Regions from separate parts of the Acidovorax sp. HDW3 genome, predicted to be linked through region 2. Evidence: predicted binding sites of a transcription regulator. Region 2 holds the regulator's gene; each other region holds the start of a gene.
What was found. Region 2 encodes sigma-54, which starts transcription at its own class of promoters, with help from an activator protein. Its sites were predicted from a motif close to TGGCANGNAANCTGCTTT; they were not measured.
Positions count from the first base shown of each region.

Region 1: G7045_RS11130 (pilin) is a predicted target of sigma-54. The motif match lies at 1,440-1,457, and genes of this name have one in related genera.
Region 3: G7045_RS13615 (P-II family nitrogen regulator) is a predicted target of sigma-54. The motif match lies at 2,201-2,218, and genes of this name have one in related genera.

Region 1 covers NZ_CP049885.1:2,420,265-2,423,534, forward strand. Annotated here, with positions in the region: gene G7045_RS11125 (phosphatase PAP2 family protein) at 1-779, opposite strand, end outside; gene G7045_RS11130 (pilin) at 935-1,378, opposite strand; gene G7045_RS11135 (ATP-binding protein) at 1,588-3,141, opposite strand; gene G7045_RS11140 (ATP-binding protein) at 3,151-3,270, opposite strand, start outside.
Region 2 covers NZ_CP049885.1:527,194-530,463, reverse strand. Annotated here, with positions in the region: gene lptA (lipopolysaccharide transport periplasmic protein LptA) at 1-214, shown strand, start outside; gene lptB (LPS export ABC transporter ATP-binding protein) at 217-984, shown strand; gene G7045_RS02370 (RNA polymerase factor sigma-54) at 999-2,525, shown strand; gene G7045_RS02365 (thioesterase family protein) at 2,538-2,966, shown strand; gene G7045_RS02360 (methyl-accepting chemotaxis protein) at 2,967-3,270, opposite strand, start outside.
Region 3 covers NZ_CP049885.1:2,936,483-2,939,752, forward strand. Annotated here, with positions in the region: gene G7045_RS13605 (diguanylate cyclase) at 1-530, shown strand, start outside; gene G7045_RS13610 (ammonium transporter) at 587-1,828, opposite strand; gene G7045_RS13615 (P-II family nitrogen regulator) at 1,825-2,163, opposite strand; gene G7045_RS13620 (ferredoxin--NADP reductase) at 2,963-3,270, shown strand, end outside.

The DNA of each region.
Region 1 (3,270 bases), 1.3 Mb from region 2:
GCCACAGCATAAGGAACAAACAAAACCCGCCAAACATTCAAGCTGCGCGATTTATTTTCCCCAATAATCAGCGCCAGGACAGGAAAAAACAAGACCCCAAGAATGTCATACACCTCATGGGTTAATTTTCCAAAAAAATGTGTTTGATTCTGTCCTACCTGCATCGCCGCCCAACGGGCGGCACCACCAAAAGCCTGATCTATTTTATAAAAAAAATAATCAAAAGTTAGTGGTAATAATTTACTATTGAGCTCAAGCAAACACGAAGCCATGACCACCAAACTGGCAATCATAATACCCAACCACAACCAAGGCTGTACCCAGACAGGCATCAGACCTCGATCACGCCGCGCATAGCAAAAAGACAAAATGGCTTGCCCCGCCAGCCATATAGTTAAAGGCAACAAAAAAACATTAACCTTTATTGAGAAACTAAATTGATTGAAATTATAAGAATCCCAGGCAACCAGCCACAACAGCAAAGCCGCCCCAACCCCCAACAACCACACAAATTGCTTGCGACTACACGGGCGCTGCCCAGCCAGCAGCAGCGCAAAAGTTGCAATACTCCAAGGAATAGCCCATTGCACAACAATGGCATCTACCTCTTTGTGCCCCCAAAAAATAAGCCACCATTTGAAAGAGCCGTTAAACAAAAACAGTAAACCATCCATCAACAGGCTAGCCCACAACAAGCCCAAGCCCCAAAAACGAAAAACTGCCACATCAGGCAACACCGTGGGGGCAAAGAAACTGGCAGCATCGGGGGTATTACGCATTCTGAACGCCATTCGCATGTGCATTGCAATCAACGTGCCGCCAAAGCACTCAATTACATGAAAAAATCAAAGAAAAACCCCGCAGGGCAAACCGTGCGGGGTTACTTTCTGCGGGGTGCCTGCGCGTCTTTTGCGCGAAACATCCCCTCAAGCCATTACGGACGGCATTCCGAAGGACGGTACTTGGCCGACAGGCTACCGGTGGTGCAGCTCCAAGCGATGCGGTCGGTCGGGAGAGTGCCTGCGGCCAAGGCAGCGCCGCCAGAAGTAGGAATGAAGACGATAGTGCCGCCGCCAGCCTTAGAGGTGGTGGTCACGGTAATTTGGCCAGTGGCAGAGGCGACAGAAACGCTGGTCACGTTGCTGGTAGCAGTAGGCGCCACGTAACCAGAATTCAAATCAGAGCCGGAAGCTGCGTTTTCAGCCACAGCAGCCTTAGCGGCAGAGGCGGCCACCAGGGCTTCAGAAACACGACCGCGAACGGTGTAATCCTGATACGCCGGCAAAGCCACAGCAGCCAAAATACCGATAATCGCCACAACGATCATCAATTCGATCAGGGTGAAACCCTTTTGCACGGAACGCATAGTGCGGTTCATCGCATTCTCCTCAAAGTTACAAACAAAGCCGAAAAGGGATTTTTTCGTGCTTGGTTCACCATGAGCAGGTTCCATGCCAGGCTGCGGCTTGCAACCACTTGTTGCCACAGCCAGCAAAAATGCAAACAAGTGTCAGCAAGCGGGCACCGCAGGGCAGGTTTGCGTTGAGCCTGACATTTTTGACATGACGAAAATGTCGGATTTCGAGATCACACCAGCGTCTGCACATCAAACGCGACGATGTTGCGACTGTCCCGGCTAAATTCCACGCCCACCAGGTGGATGGGTTCGCCCCGGGCGCGGTATTTGTCGGCGTAGTTGCGCGCCTGCAACTGCGCCAGTGCTTTGCCCTCGGGCACCAGTTCCACTACCTTGAACTCGAATAGATAGACGTGGCCCTCAAAGCGCACCGCCATGTCGATGCGGCCTTGGTTGGTCACGTCTTCGAGCACGATGTCCAGCCCCAGGGCGGCAAAGTAGCTATAGAAAATGCTGGCCCAGTAGCCTTCATATTGGGCTATCGGGTTGTTACGGTACCAGTCATGCGGGATGGTGGCAAAAAAGGCATGGAACAGTTCGCGCATGGCGGGCACGTCGGCAGCTTGCAACAAGGCAATCAAGCGCATTCGGTGGTGCAACGCCTGGGGCATGTCACCCACCAAAGCTGGCAGCAAACTGGTGTTAAGGCTGGATTCAACCTCCCGATTGGGATAGCCCAGGGTGTAAATCCATTGCCCCAAAATCGGTTGATCGCGCCGGAGGATGGTCAGGTAGCCGGTTTGCCACAACAACGCCTCGCTGGCGATATGAGCAACATCAAATGTTGATAACAGCTGATCATCTGCGTACAAACATGCCAATTTTGGGGTAAAAAAACCACGCTCGGTCAGTAGTTTTACCAAAAAAGTAGGTGTGCCGGTTTCAAACCAGTAGGGCCGAAAGTCACGGTTGCTAAACAGCAGCAGCAGGTCAAAGGGGTTATAGACCGAGGTGCCGCGCCAGTTGTAGCCGTTGTACCAGGCACGGATTTCTGCGCGATCGAGGCCCGGCAGCTCGGGGGCAAAAACGGTATCCACATCGTCGTCGGTATAACCGCAGATGGCGCTGTAGCGCGGGTCGATGGTGATGTCTTGCAAGTTGTTCAGGCCGGAGAACAGGCTGACTTTGCTGAATTTGGAGACGCCGGTGAGAAAAACAAAGCGCAGGTAAGGGTCGCTGTCCTTCAGAACCGAATAAAAATCCTTAAGCACCTCACGGATAGCAGTGGCCTTTTCGCGATCTTCTATGCGGTCAAGGATGGGCTTGTCGTATTCGTCGATCAGCACCACCACCGTACGCCCCGTTGTTTCTGCCAAACGCAAAATCAGCCGCTTGAATCGGCTGCGCGCATCGGGGTATTCGGCCGGCAGTTGAAAGCGCGATTCCAGGGTTCCGAGCTGCTCATTCAAGCTGTCTTGCAGATCGGCTACCGATCCGAGTACCCCGCCACCGAAGCTGAAACGCAACACAGGATGCTGGTGCGACCAGTCCCAATTTTTTTCTGCGTGCAACCCAGTGAATAGCGCCCGATTACCTTCAAACAATTCCTTCAAGGTATCGAGAAACAGGCTTTTGCCAAAACGCCTCGGGCGGGAGAGAAAAAAGTGCGAACCCTGTTCAATCAGTTGTAGCGCCAGCGGGGTTTTATCGACGTAATAAAACGCATCCCCTTCACGGATTTTGGCGAAGGTTTGGATACCAATGGGGAGTTTCTTGCGTTGCATGGCCTTGGCTTACTCCAGCGTCTGCACATCAAACGCGACGATGTTGCGGCTGTCCTTGCTGAACTCTACGCCCACCAGGTGGATGGGTTCGCCCCGGGTGCGGTATTTGTCAGCATAGTTGCGCGCTTG
Region 2 (3,270 bases):
CGAAGTCTCGGGCAGCATCATCACCTACAACAACCTCACCGACCAATTCCAGGTCGATGGCCCCAAGAGCAGCGCCGGCGCGCCCACCCCCAGCAGCAAGGCGCCGCGCGTGCGCGCCGTGCTCGTACCCAAGGAGCAGCCGGCGCCAGCACCTGCCGCCCCCGGCCCCGCACCGGCATTGCGCCCCAGCCCCGCCATGGGCGGCGAGCAGTGACTATGAGTGCACCCGCCCCCCAAGACGCTGGCAGCTGCCTGGAAGTGCTGCACCTGCAAAAGTCCTACGGCAGCCGCAAGGTGGTCAAGGACGTGTCGCTCGCCGTGCGCAAGGGCGAGGTCGTGGGCCTGCTCGGCCCCAACGGCGCCGGCAAGACGACCTCGTTCTACATGATCGTTGGCCTGGTACGCAGCGACGGCGGCGACATCCGCATCGACGGCCACTCCATCGCCAACATGCCCATCCACCGGCGCTCGCGCCTGGGGCTGTCGTACCTGCCGCAAGAGGCGTCGATCTTTCGCAAGCTCAGCGTGCAGGACAACGTGCGCGCCGTGCTCGAACTGCAAAAAACCGAAGATGGCCGCCCCCTGAGCAAGCCTGAGATCGAGCGCCGCCTCGACAGCCTGCTGCAGGAGCTGCGCGTCGAGCACCTGCGCCAGTCGCCGGCGCTGGCGCTCTCGGGCGGCGAGCGCCGGCGCGTGGAAATCGCGCGCGCCCTGGCGACGCAGCCGCGCTTCATCCTGCTCGACGAGCCCTTTGCCGGCATCGACCCGATTGCCGTCATCGAGATCCAGCGCATCATCGGCTTTCTCAAGGAGCGCGGCATCGGCGTGCTCATCACCGACCACAACGTGCGCGAGACGCTGGGCATCTGCGACCGCGCCTGCATCATCAGCGAAGGCCGGGTGCTGGCCCAGGGCGCACCGTCGGACATCGTAGACAACGCCGAAGTGCGCCGCGTCTACCTGGGCGAGCATTTCCGCATGTAGCCCGGCCCGCCGCCATGCAGCCCAGCCTGTCGCTGCGCGTCTCGCAGCACCTCGCCCTCACACCGCAGCTGCAGCAGTCGATCCGGCTGCTGCAGCTCTCGACCCTGGAGATGGCGCAGGAAGTCGAGCAAATGCTCGATGACAACCCCTTTCTGGAGCGCGACGGCGACAGCGACGGCCACACCGACGACACCCCCACGCCGCCCCCGGAGGCGGCCCATGATGCTCCTATTTCAGGAGCTACTGACGCTGATCCAGCAAGCGCTGGAGCCGAAAATGATGCCGATTACCAGCCCACCGACTGGGAGGGCGAAGGCGCCATCGACAGCGCCCACGCCGACGGTGAATGGGGCTTTGAGGGTGCGCCGCGCCAGGCCAGCGCGGGCGAAGACGACGAGCAGCTCGACGCCGGCAGCCGCGCCGACAGCCACGAGTCCCTGGCCGCGCACCTGCACCGCCAGGCGCTGGTGCTGCGCCTGGGCGAGGACGACCGCGCAGCGCTGTACTTCCTGATCGAATCGCTGAGCGACGACGGCTACCTTGAAGAACCCCTGGATGCGCTCGCCGCCCACCTCGCAGGCGCCAGCACTGGCGAAGCCTATGAGGCGCTGCTGCACCACCTGAGCGTCGCCCTGGGCCTGCTGCAGCACCTGGAGCCCGCCGGCGTCGGCGCCAGCGGCCTGGCGCAATGCCTGCAGCTGCAGCTGCACGCGCTCGAACGCGAAGAATGGGGCGACCCGGCCCTGCTCGCCACGGCACAGCAGCTGTGCGCGCAGCCGCTGGAGCTGCTGGCACGGCGCGACCTGCGCCGCCTGGCGCAGCACTGCGCCTGCGACGAAGAGCAGGTGCGCGCCGCCCTGACCGTGATCGCGCGCCTGGAGCCGCACCCCGGGCGGCGCTTTGCCGACGTCAGCCGCCACGCCCTGGTGCCCGACGTCATCGTCAGCAAGGCTGGCAACGGCTTTCGCGTGCAGCTCAACCCCGACGTCATGCCACGCCTGCGCGTGCACGAGGTCTACGCCAACGCCCTGCGCGGCCAGCGCGGCAGCGACGGCCATGCCGGGCTGCAAGCACGGCTGCAGGAGGCGCGCTGGTTCATCAAGAACATCCAGCAGCGCTTTGACACCATCTTGCGGGTCTCGCAGGCCATCGTCGAGCGGCAAAAAAGCTTCTTCGTGCACGGCGCGCTCGCCATGCGCCCGCTGGTGCTGCGCGAAATTGCCGACGAGCTCGGGCTGCACGAATCGACCATCTCGCGCGTCACCAGCGCCAAGTACATGGCCACGCCCCAGGGCACGTTCGAGCTGAAGTATTTTTTTGGTTCCGGCCTGGGCACGGAAACCGGCGGCAGCGCCTCCAGCACCGCCGTACGCGCGCTCATCCGGCAATTCGTCGCCGCCGAGAACCCGACCAAGCCGCTGTCGGACAGCCAGCTGGCCGAAATGCTCAAAGAACAAGGCATAGAGTGCGCACGCCGCACCGTCGCCAAATACCGCGAGGCGCTGAAAATCGCCCCCGCCAACCTGCGCAAAGCGCTTTAACCGCCCCCGACCATGGCCCGTATCGTTTTTGACCTTCCGCCGCACTTTGGCTTTGACACCGAGGTGCAGGTCTACATCAACCACGTCAACTACGGCGGCCACCTCGACAACGCGCTGCTGCTGACCCTGGTGTCCGAGGCGCGGGTGCGCTTTTTTCGCGCCCTGGGCTACGCCGAGAACGACGTCGGCGGCCTGCCCATCGTCGTCGGCGACGTGCTGGCGCAGTACCGCAGCGAGGCTTTTTACGGCGAGCAGCTGCGCATTGCCATGCAGCCCACCGATCTGAGCCGCTGCGCCTTTGACCTGGCCTGGTGCGTGACCGAAAACAGCCAGGGGCGCGAAGTCGCGCGCGGCAAGCACGGCATCGTCTTTACTGACCCGGCCACGCACCGCGCCGCCAGCATCCCCGAGGCCGTGCGCGCGCAGCTGCTGGCGCTGTAATTAACGCAGCAACGCCCGGCCCGCCAACACGTGGGCCGCACCCTCGTCGAGCTTGAAGCCGGCCACCGTGGCGGCCAGCTCGTGCGCCTGCTGCTGCAGCGACTGCGCCGCCGCCGTGGCCTCTTCCACCAGCGCGGCGTTTTGCTGCGTCGCCTGGTCCATCTGCGTCACGGCGCTGCCGATCTCGGCAATGCCGGTGCTCTGCTCCTGGCTGGCGTTGCTGATCTCAGCGACGATGGCCGTCACGCGCTGCACGCTCTGCACCACCTGGGCCATGGTCTGGCCAGCGTCTTGCACCAGGCGG
Region 3 (3,270 bases), 740 kb from region 2:
AATTCCTGGCCAAAAAAGAATTGCGGGAAATGGCAGAGAAAGACCCGCTGACCGGGCTGCTCAACCGCCGCGCCTTCACCACCCGCGCCGAAAGCGCCTGGCGCCAGGCGCAGCGCGAGCACCATGCGGTGGGCGTGGCCATGATCGACGTCGATTTTTTCAAACGCTACAACGACCACTACGGCCACGCGGCGGGCGACGCGGCGCTGCGCCAGGTCGCCCAGGTCCTGCACGACCATGCCCGCCGCCCGCTCGACAGCGTGGCGCGCTACGGCGGCGAGGAGTTCGTCGGCCTGTGGTACGACGTGCGCGCCGAGGACATGCAAGCACTGCTCGAACAGGTGCGCGCCGGCGTTGCTGCACTCGCCCTGCCCCACACGGCCTCCGATGCAGCAGCGCACGTGAGCATCAGCATCGGCCTGCTCCATAGCCACCCCCAGCCCGGCGACAACCTGGAGGCTGCGCTGCGGCAGGCCGATGCTGCGCTGTACCGGGCCAAGGCACAGGGGCGCAACCGGGTGACCCCATAAAAAAACGCACCGGGATGCCAACCATCCACGGTGCGCGAAGGGAGAACCGTGCGTATTTAGCGGACGTAGGCCGTCTCGCCATGCGCCGAGATGTCCAGGCCCTGGCGCTCAGCATCCTCGGGCACACGCAGGCCCACCAGCAGATCGGCCACCTTGTAGGCCACGAACGCCACCACCGCCGACCAGACCACGGTGATGAGCACACTCTTGGCCTGCACCCAGACCTGCGCCCCCATGGCAAAGGTATCGGGCGTGAGGCCGCCGGTACCGCCCAGGCTTTGCGCAGCAAACACCCCGGTCAGGAGAGCACCGGCAATGCCGCCCACGCCGTGCACGCCAAAGACGTCGAACGCATCATCGACCCGCAGCAGGCGCTTGAGGCCACTCACGCCCCACAGGCACAAAGGGCCCACCAGCAGGCCCATGGCCATGGCACCCATGGGGCCGACAAAACCAGCCGCCGGGGTCACCGCCACCAGCCCGGCGACAGCGCCCGAGGCCGCGCCCAGCATCGAGGCTTTGCCCTTGTGCAGCGCCTCGGCCCCCAGCCACGACAGCGTGGCCGCCGCCGTGGCCAGCACGGTGTTGATGAAGGCCAGGCCCGCCACCCCGTTGGCCGCACCGGCGCTGCCGGCGTTGAAGCCAAACCAGCCCACCCACAGAAGCGATGCGCCCACCATGGTCAGCGTCAGGCTGTGCGGCATGAGCGCCTCTTTGCCGTAGCCGATGCGCTTGCCCACCATGTAAGCGCCCACCAGTGCGGCAATGCCGGCATTGATGTGCACCACGGTGCCACCGGCAAAGTCGAGCGCGCCATCCTTGCCCAGCAGGCCGCCGCCCCACACCATGTGCGCCACGGGGATGTAGCTGAAGGTGAACCACAGCACGGAGAAGATCAGCACCGCCGAGAAGCGCATGCGCTCGGCAAACGCGCCCACGATCAGCGCCACGGTAATGGCGGCAAACGTGCCCTGGAAGGCGACGAAGACATATTCCGGAATCGTCGGCAGCAGGCCCGAGAGCTGATCCGGCGCAATGCCCTGGAGGAACAGCTTGCCGCCGTCGCCAAAGAACTGGCCTTCACCACTGAAGGTGTAGCTGTAGCCGAACAGCGCCCACAGCACGCTGATGAGGGCAAAGATCACAAACACCTGCACCAGCACCGAGAGCATGTTCTTGGCGCGCGCCAGGCCGCCGTAGAACAGCGCCAGGCCTGGGATGGTCATGAGGATGACCAGCAGCGTGGAAGTGAGCATCCAGGCGGTATCGCCGGCGTTCAAAGTGGCAACGGCAGTCATAGCGCCTCCTCACCGGTTTCACCGGTACGAATGCGCAGCACCTGCGACAGGGGCGAGACGAAAATCTTGCCGTCGCCAATCTTGCCGGTACGCGCCGCGCCTTCGATGGCCTCGATGGCGCGCTCGAGCAGGGCGTCCCCAATGGCGACTTCAATTTTCACCTTGGGCAAAAAATCGACCACGTATTCAGCCCCCCGGTACAACTCGGTGTGGCCTTTCTGGCGGCCAAAGCCCTTGACCTCGGTCACGGTAATCCCCTGAACACCGATGTCCGAGAGGGCCTCGCGCACCTCGTCGAGTTTGAAAGGTTTGATGATGGCGGTAACCATGTGCATGGCGGCTTCCTTTGGATGATGAGCGAACACAACACCTAAAGCACAGGTCGTGCCAGCAGCGATTTTCTCCCCGCAGGCCACAGGCATATACACATCAATTTTGATAGCACCTCACGCTGATTGGGCGCCGGCTGGCACTGGGCACAGAGGCTGATATTGGGCGCAATCTTTACTCCCACTCCCCTTGCGGGAGAGGGTTGGGGAGAGGGGTGAACAGGCAAGGCGCTACCAGCGCCCCCCTCTCCCCCGGCCCCTCCCCCGCGAGAGCTTATGTAGGCACACATCTTTTTTTGATAGCGCACAACGCTTGTTTGGCGCTGGTTTGCACTCCCTCTCCCCTTGCGGGAGAGGGTTGGGGAGAGGGTTGGGGAGAGGGGTGAACAGGCAAGGCGCTGCCAGCGCCCCCTCTCCCCCGGCCCCTCCCCCGCGAGGGGGGAGGGGAGCACAAACCGCCCTTTGACCAGGCGGATGGGAGCCGTCAAAAGATGTGTGCATACACAAGCCCGCGAGAGAGGGGAGTAAAACCCCGCAGCGTGGGCAGGCGGTAGGGCGCTGCAGCCGTCACACGCTGGATTTGCACCAAAACAGTGCAAGCCACGCGCCAGGAAAGTGCCATGCACCAGGGGCGCCATTTCTTGCCCCATATCAAGCCCCACCCCTGCCACCGCCCCAAAACCCAAGGGTTTGTCCGACAATCACCGGGGCGCGCCGGCACAGAATTTCGGCTTATGCCTGTGGCGCATAAAAAAACGTAGAAACTACGCCGCTTCTTTGTTCTTCCACCTTTGTCGAGTCATCTATGAGCGCATTCCTCGAAGAGCGTGTCCTGTCCGTGCACCACTGGACCGATCGTCTGTTCTCCTTCACCACCACGCGCGATCCAGCGCTGCGCTTCTCCAACGGTCACTTCACCATGATCGGGCTGAAGGTGGACGGCAAACCGCTGTTGCGCGCCTACTCGATTGCCAGCCCGAACTGGGAAGAGCACCTGGAGTTTTTGTCGATCAAAGTCCAGGACGGCCCGCTGACCTCGCGCCTGCAGAACATCCAGGTGGGCGACACCATCATCGTCGGCAAAAAGCCCACGGGCACGCTGCTCATCGACTA